2 regions of the Paraliobacillus sp. X-1268 genome follow, and region 1 is predicted to be linked to the other one. Evidence: a T-box and tRNA genes for the amino acid it is inferred to sense, from the RefSeq annotation. Region 1 holds a T-box; the other holds one or more tRNA genes.
The links. A T-box is a leader RNA that pairs with one kind of tRNA and senses whether it is charged. The one in region 1 lies ahead of glyQ (glycine--tRNA ligase subunit alpha), so its partner is inferred to be a tRNA-Gly.

Region 1 (4,422 bases):
TTATTTGATCGACCTCTAGTACTTCAGCTATTTCCTCTGTTAACTTAACAACACGTTCTACTTTGTCAGCAATTGTACCTAAGTTTTCTTGAAAGACCATTCGTTCTAATTTTTCGAGATTTTTTTCTATTGATTGTTTTTGGTCTTCATCATAGAAAAACATTGCGTCTGAAAGTCTAGCATTTAATACCTTTTCGTTTCCTTTTGATACCACGTCAATATATTGATTATTTCCATTTCGAACTGCAATAAAATGAGGTAACAATTCACCATCACTATCTAATACTGGAAAATAACGCTGATGTTCTTTCATTGAAGTAATTAATGCTTCTTTCGGTATGGTTAAGAACGCTTCACTAAAAGATCCAAAAAATACGGTTGGATATTCAACTAATTGACTTACCTCTTCTAATAATTCCTTATCAAGTGGTATTGTCCAATTTTGTTCCTTTTCTAAATTAGCTATTTGTTCTACAATTACTTGCTTACGGTCCTTCGCATTAGCAATTACATATTGATCACGTAATTGTTCTTCATATGTCATTGTGTTGGTAATTTCAAACTTTGTTCCTAGGAACCGATGTCCGAACGAGTAATTTGATGTAGAGACACCAGCAATTTCAAACGGTATAACAGTTTGATCATTTAAACCAACTAACCAACGAATTGGTCTAATAAACCGCAATGAGCCTGTAGACCAACGCATATTTTTAGGGAAATTTAAATCTAAAATAACATGCTTAAATTCAGGTAGTAATTCCTCAGCAGTTTTACCTGCAATATATTTTGTAACATACGCATATTCTGTTCCATTTACATCTTTAAAAAAGATTTCATCCACATCTTTTCCTTGGCCTTTGGTGAAACCAATTGCTGCCTTCGACCAGTTACCTTCTTGGTCTAAAGCAATTTTTTTAGCAGGTCCTTTTGCCTCTTCTTCTATATCAGCTTGTTTCGTTGCAAGTTGTTCAATTACAACACCTAATCTTCTCGGTGTCACATACGTTGTAATTTTTTGAAAAGGTAGTCGAATAGCAGTTAACCATTTCGCTGTTTTCTCCTGTAATTGTTTTTCTGTTGCATCTAAGAAACGTGCCGGCATTTCTTCAAGTCCAACCTCAAATAATATATTAGTTGTTTTCATTTTGTTTTCCCTCCTCTTTTAACATTGGAAAACCTAATTTTTCTCGTTCCTCTACATAAAGTTTAGCTATAGCACGTGCTAAATTTCGTACACGTCCAATATAACCTGTTCTTTCAGTGACAGAAATTACGCCTTTAGCATCTAGTAAGTTAAAAGTATGCGAACATTTTAATACATAATCATAGGCTGGAAAAACCAATCCTTTTTCCATGGTTTGTTTTGCCTCTTGTTCATATGTTGTAAACAAATTAAACAACATATCTGTATTCGATTCTTCAAAAGTGTATTTCGAGTGTTCCAACTCTGGTTGATAAAAAATATCTCCGACCGTAACACCATCTGTCCATTCTAAATCGAAAACACTTTCTTTATCTTGTATATAAGAAGCAAGACGTTCCAATCCATATGTAATTTCTACTGCTACTGGTTTGGCTTCCATACCACCAATTTGCTGAAAATAAGTAAATTGCGTAATTTCCATACCATCTAACCAAACTTCCCAACCTAGACCTGCCGCACCAAGTGTGGGATTCTCCCAATTATCCTCTACAAAACGAATGTCATGTTTCAGTGGATCAATTCCCAATTTTTCAAGTGATTCTAAATATAGTTCCTGAATATTATCAGGTGATGGCTTCATAATTACCTGAAATTGATGATGTTGATAAAGTCTATTAGGGTTCTGTCCATAACGTCCATCTGCTGGGCGTCTAGAAGGTTCTACATAAGCTACATTCCAAGGTTCAGGACCTAGGCTTCTTAATAAAGTCATAGGTGACATAGTACCGGCACCTTTTTCCACATCATATGCTTGCATTAAAATGCAATTTTGATCTGACCAGTGCGTTTGCAGTGTTAAAATCATTTCTTGTATATTCATTATTATTCCCTCCGTCTCTATTCATTTACTATTTAAAATTAAGTGAAAACACACGCAAAATCCCGTCCCTATGCCTCAAAAGTATTGAGGCATAGGGACGGGATTTCCGCGGTTCCACCCTATTTGCTATTTAAATTTAAATAGCCACTTTTTTATTGCAATGCTCCAGAGTGCCTTCCTTTTAGTGACCTATATCCAGCTTACACCGACCTGGACTCGCTCTTATAGATATAATAAAAGTACTACTCTCTTTCTAAGCAAAACTCGTCGAATTGTAATGAAATCATACGGTAAATTTGGTGTTTTGTCAACTATATTACTAATTAATCAGCATCAGTAAAAAGATCTAATTGCTTCAAAAACTTTTTCGATTTAATAAAATAACCTCCGTACTGATCATAGTACGTTTCCATTAATGCTTGCATTAATTTTTTATTTTCTGTTTTTACTGATATATTGCCAATTCGCTCAATATCCACTGCAGAAAACATTTGAAGTAATTTTACAATTGCACTAGATATAGTAGTTGCCTCTTTATCAACCATTGCACATCTTTGGCAAAGTAGTCCACCTTCTTGTACAGAAAATGCGACATATGCTTCACTATGCTGTCCACAATGTGCACATTGTTGTAGTATTGGAGCAAAACCAGCCTTTTTATATAGTTTTAATTCGTACATCATTGTTATGATCTCTGGGTCTTTATCATCTGTTATGGCTTGTAAACTAAGAACAAACTGTTTATATATGAATGGATCAGCAATCTTTTCATCAATCAACTTATTGGTTAATTCGGCTATATAACTTGCATAAGCTGTTTTAATAATATCTTCTCTAATCTTTCTGTAGGACAGAATAATTTCGCCCTGCTGTAGCGTCCCTAAACCTGAACCACCCTGCATTAGAAATGTCCCAAGAATAAATGGCTGCGTTATCGCAGCCATTCTACTTTTTGGTTTTTTAGCCCCACGTGCAATTGCTGTTACTCTGCCTTTTTCTTTTGTAAATAAAGTAACAAGCTTATGTGTTTCACCATAGTCTTGTGTGCGTAAAATAACACCTTCTATTTTTTCAAACACTACATTCACCAATCCCCTAAGGCAAATTAACGACGCATTATACATTAAATTAATTTAAATCACGTTACAAAATATAATTCTAAATTAGGTTATCATATTCTTGTATTGCTTCATTATCAGGTTCTGTTCCACTATCATGATAGACAGTTTCCAATTCTTTCATTAATAAATAGGTTTCAATGTTTCCCGTCTGACTAAAGACCTTCCATGATATGTCGACCACAAGAAACCCCACCTTTCTATGTTAATAAAATATGTGCCTACTTATAGAATGACCTAGTCTAATTAAAGCATGAGTTAAAATATTTACCATGTATTAATAGTCGTCTTGACTAAAACCATATTCCTTTAAGCTCTGCGGACGATTTCGCCAATCCTTTTGAACTTTTACCCATAATTCTAAATAAACTTTTGTTCCTAATAATGTTTCAATGTCAATTCTTGCCTTTTTACCAATTTGTTTGAGCATAGAACCTTGTTTACCGATAATAATACCTTTTTGCGTGCTTCTTTCTGTAACAATCACAGCTTGTATACGCAGTTTTTCATCATCTTTTTCTATAATATCCTCAATCACTACCGCAATTGAGTGTGGAATTTCTTCACGAGTTAATTCTAATGCTTTTTCTCGTATTAACTCACTAATAATGAATCTTTCTGGATGATCTGTTACCTGATCTTCTGGATAATATTGTGGACCTTCAGGTAAATAACTTTTCAGCACACTAATCATATGGTCAACATTGTTACCTTCTAAAGCAGATATTGGTACGATTTCAGCAAAATCATACTTGTCCTTATATTTATCGATTAATAAAAACAATTCATCTGGATGTACTTTATCAATTTTATTTATAATTAAAAAAACTGGACTTTCTACATTTTCCAAGCGATCAATAATGTATTTATCTCCTGCACCAAAACCTTCTTCGGCGTTAATCATAAATAAAACAATATCTACTCCACTTAACGTGTTCTGCGCAATTTTAACCATAAAGTCACCTAGACGATGTTTTGGTTTATGAATACCTGGCGTATCAATAAATACAAATTGTGCGTCTGGCTCAGTTAAAACACCTTGAATCGTATTTCTCGTAGTTTGTGCTTTGTCACTCATAATAGCGATTTTTTGACCGATAACACGATTCATGAAGGTTGATTTACCGACATTTGGACGACCTACTATTGTTATAAAACCAGATTGATATGCTTTTTCCATGTTGTTCCTCCATTAATCCGTAAAAAATATTACTACAATTATTTTACTATATATTTAAACATATTTCACATTTTCGACAAAAGCTCCAATTTAATAAAAA
Region 2 (4,422 bases), on a different contig from region 1:
TACAGACACCGGGAAGTGCAGCATGTGCCATAGCGTCACTGATGAGACTTTGTTTTTTTAACAAAACAAAACTTCCTATCATGCCACTTGCAAATCCCAATAATAAACTGCCCATTAAAACCCATTGAACATTTGCACTTGAAAACAACGAGACAACTTCAGTCCACATCTTACAATCCTCCCTGAAGTACGATTGGAGTCTTTTGTAAGAATGATATTTTCCCGCCATATGTTTGTTCTAAGTTATCTAAGGTAAAAACTGATTGTGTCTCACCGTATGCGATTGGAGTTTTATTAAGCAACAATACGTGATCAAAGTAATCTTCAACTGTTTGTAAATCATGATGGACAACTAGAACTGTTTTTCCTTGATCTTTCCATTCTTTCATTAATTTTATAATTGCCTTTTCTGTTGCAGCATCGACTCCAGCAAAAGGTTCATCCATAAAGTAAATTGTCGCATCTTGAGCAAGTGCCCGTGCTAAGAAAACCCGTTGCTGTTGTCCACCTGAAAGTTGACTGATTTGTCTCTGTGCATAATCTAACATACCAACTTTATCTAGACATGTTCGTGCCCAATCTATTTCTTTCTTTTTTGCTCTTTTGAAGAATCCAATTTCACGATATCTGCCCATTAAGACAACATCCAGTGCATTTGTCGGAAAATCCCAATCAACTTCACTTCGTTGTGGAACGTAACCGATTAGTTGCTTTTGTTGTGCATAAGGTTTCCCAAAAACTTGTACATCGCCTGCTTGCATAGGAATGAGGCGTAATATTGATTTAATTAATGTTGATTTACCTGCCCCATTTGGACCGATAATACCTGTAAGTGATCCAACTGGTACACGAAAAGAAACATGCTCAAGTGCGGGTTGTTTATCATACAAGACTTTCAGGCCATTTATTGTTAAAGCATCCATTTTACATATACCTCCTTTATTTTAGTGCCTCTACAATCGTATCAACGTTATGTTTAAACATTCCTGCATACGTACCTTCTTCAGTTCCAGCTTCACCCATAGCATCAGAATATAATTCTCCACCAATGGAGACATCATGACCTGCTTCTTTTGCGCCTTCAACGACTGCGTTGATAGAACGGTCAGAGACACTACTCTCAACAAAAACACCTTTTACATTTCTATCAATTAATAGATCAATAATTTTTTGGACATCATTCACACTATAATCGGATTCGGTGCTTAAACCTTGTAAACCGACCACTTCAAATCCGTAAGCTTTGCCAAAATAATTAAAAGCATCATGAGCTGTTACTAAAACTCTACTTTCTTCAGGGATTTCTTCAAAACGTTCTTTTGCGTAGATATCTAACGCTTCTAACTCAGCTAAGTAGTCAGCGGCATTTTGACTATAGCTTTCTTCGTTGTCTGGATCGATATCGATTAAATCATCACGTACTGCCTCCACACTATATGACCACATCGATATGTCGAACCAGACGTGAGGATCAGTGATAGTAGGGCTCTCTGGATCACTTAATAATTTACTTTCGGGAATGTTTTCTGACACTGGTGTAGTTGTTTTATCTTGTTCCATTTGTTCAAAGATTTCCCCCATTTGGCCTTCCAAATGAAGTCCGTTATAAAAGATGATATCAGCTTGATCCAGTGTTTGGATGTCTCCTTGAACTGCATTGTATAAATGGGGGTCAACACCAGGACCCATAAGGCTTGTTACATCTACATGTTCTCCTCCAATATTTTCAACTGCATCTGCAATTTGTGCGATGGTGGTGACTACTTTTAGTGGTTCTTCTGATTTATTAATTGTTTCCTCATCTTGAGTAGAGCATCCAAATAGTCCAACTAAAAGGAATCCTATACTAACAATTAAGCGTTTTTTCATTTAAACTCCTCCTTATAAATTAGCTTTGCTTAAATTTTATGCGTTAAACTAAAAAAGTTTCCTTAAGGCAAATTATATTCTTTAAGGAAATAAAGTCAAGAGGTATTCTGGAATTTTACAAAGAAAATAGTCAAAGTTAGCAAGAAGGGGTTGCATTCATAAATTTAGGTAGGTATAATAGAAAACATCATTTCAAACAGCGACAGATTATGTGACGATGAATTTTTAGGAGTCCATTTAAAAATGCGGGTGTAGTTTAGTGGTAAAACCTCAGCCACGAGCATAAGCTTCATGAATTAACATCGAGTTGTCCCGAAGCATGAATCATCACTGAATAAGCTAGAAGATACAGGGACATGATTTGTGGGTATAGATTAAAGAAAAAGAACAATTTATAATGCGGGTGTAGTTTAGTGGTAAAACCTCAGCCTTCCAAGCTGATGTCGAGGGTTCAATTCCCTTCACCCGCTCCATACATATGTGTACAACGCAGTGTTTCGTTGATTTACAACGAAGTATTGCGTTTTTTTGATTGTTGCTACTATTAGAAACTAAACTCTCACACAAAAAATAAGTGTTACTTGGTGATAGTAATAACCGACTACATTTAAAATTTGTCTAGCGAAGGAAGCAAATGGATGAGACTCCTGTGCCCACGGAAAGCGAGTTCATCAGATGAAACGCCATCATGATTACAATAGGGTACTAAGTAAACTTCAACTTTGAATTGAGAGACTTATCTAGCACTTTTATTCTGTAAAAGTTGTGTTAGTAATATATAGTTAATTAGATATATTACTTGATACATGCTTAAGAAAGGTTGTATTCTAAGAGGGCACAATGTATGAGAAGGTGGTTTGAAAATGAAACAATTACAAGAAAAGTTACAACAAATAGATGGTAAAGGTTATAAAGCATATAAATCAATTTACGGGAGATATTCATTTCATCGATTTGAATTATGTGTGGATTATGTTCAAGGAGATCCATATGCTACTCCATCAAAAGTACGAATAATTATACCAACAGCTTACCGGAAAATCAGATCGGACTGGAAGGAAGACCGTAATCGGAAAATATATGTAGAAGATTTGATTGCGCGAAGTTTAGCGAAGTCTATTACTGAAAACACCTTAAATAATAGAGAAAAAGGTTTAATTACTATTGATGAACCAGGACAAGAAATTTTAGAACGTACTGCAGTGTCAGTTGATGCCGAACATGTAACGATTTGCTTAACTGTTAACCTGCCAGCAAACGGTCGTCGAATTAATGGAAAAGAAGCAAAATATCTTTTCTTTGAAATGATGCCCAATGTATTAACAGGATCGATTTTTGCTATTAAAGATGAATCGTTTCAAGAAGTAGTAGAATTATCTGATCAACACCAAGCTATCAGAGCTGAAATGAAGAAGAATAAGTGGATTACCTTTGTTGCAGATAATGCAATTCTGCCGCGGGAAAGTGGTATTAGTAACCGCCCATTAAAGAACGCTGTACCGTTTAAGAGTCCAATTGCTAATCAGGTGAAGATAGACCTGCCACATCGGGAGGAAGCAATTTCTGGATTGGCGATATCGGAGGGAATTACACTTATCGTTGGCGGAGGATATCATGGTAAAAGCACACTATTACAAGCGATGGAGCGTGGTGTTTATCATCATATAAAAGGCGACGGACGTGAATATGTTCTAACTGATCCTACTGCTGTAAAAGTACGCGCTGAAGACGGCCGAAAAGTTAGTGGTGTGAATATCTCTGCTTTTATTAAGCAGTTACCACATCAGCAACATACAACGAAGTTTACAACAGATAATGCAAGTGGAAGTACTTCACAGGCAACAAACATTATGGAGGCTCTTGAAGCGGGAGTAGGTACGTTGTTAATTGATGAAGATACGAGCGCAACAAATTTCATGATCAGAGACAGACGGATGCAAGAATTGGTTGCGAAAGAAAAGGAACCAATTACCCCATTTATAGATAAAATTAATCAATTAAAAGATCAACTTGGAATATCAACAATATTTGTTATGGGTGGATCTGGTGATTATTTTGACATTGCTGATCAAGTGATTATGATGGATGAATATAGACCGAAAAACGTAACGAAAGTAGCGAAAGAAATAGCTAGTAAGTATCCTGCAAATCGTTTAGAGACAAAAGAAACAGATTTTGGCGACATACCAAATCGCATTCTCTTACAAAATAGTATACAAACGTATAAAGGCAAGAAATCAAGAGTACAAGCAAAAGGGCTGTCAACAATTATTGTTGGAAACACAGCTATTCAATTGGATTATCTTGAACAGCTTGTTGATAGTTCTCAAACGAATATGATTGCTATGCTTATTCATTATTTGGATAAAAACCAAATTTTAAAAAGTGAAATGACAATAGCCGACTTATTAGATGAAATAGAAATGCAATTTGAAACAGAAGGTCTTGCTTCATTTGCTCCTTTTGCTGATAAACATCCAGGTGAATTAGCTAGACCACGTCGGTTTGAAATAGCTGGTGCTTTAAATAGAATGAGAACTGCAATAGTAAAAT

Region 2: it encodes a tRNA-Gly, which carries the amino acid that the T-box ahead of glyQ (glycine--tRNA ligase subunit alpha) is inferred to sense. The anticodon was not compared.

Annotation. Positions count from the first base shown of each region.
Region 1 covers NZ_QJSK01000032.1:3,277-7,698, reverse strand. Annotated here, with positions in the region: gene glyS (glycine--tRNA ligase subunit beta) at 1-1,144, opposite strand, end outside; gene glyQ (glycine--tRNA ligase subunit alpha) at 1,131-2,024, opposite strand; T-box leader at 2,115-2,289, opposite strand; gene recO (DNA repair protein RecO) at 2,348-3,103, opposite strand; gene D2K62_RS17895 (YqzL family protein) at 3,183-3,326, opposite strand; gene era (GTPase Era) at 3,420-4,322, opposite strand.
Region 2 covers NZ_QJSK01000009.1:50,700-55,121, forward strand. Annotated here, with positions in the region: gene D2K62_RS11575 (metal ABC transporter permease) at 1-169, opposite strand, end outside; gene D2K62_RS11580 (metal ABC transporter ATP-binding protein) at 171-923, opposite strand; gene D2K62_RS11585 (metal ABC transporter solute-binding protein, Zn/Mn family) at 940-1,869, opposite strand; tRNA gene D2K62_RS11590 (tRNA-Gly) at 2,269-2,342, shown strand; gene D2K62_RS11595 (ABC-ATPase domain-containing protein) at 2,733-4,422, shown strand, end outside.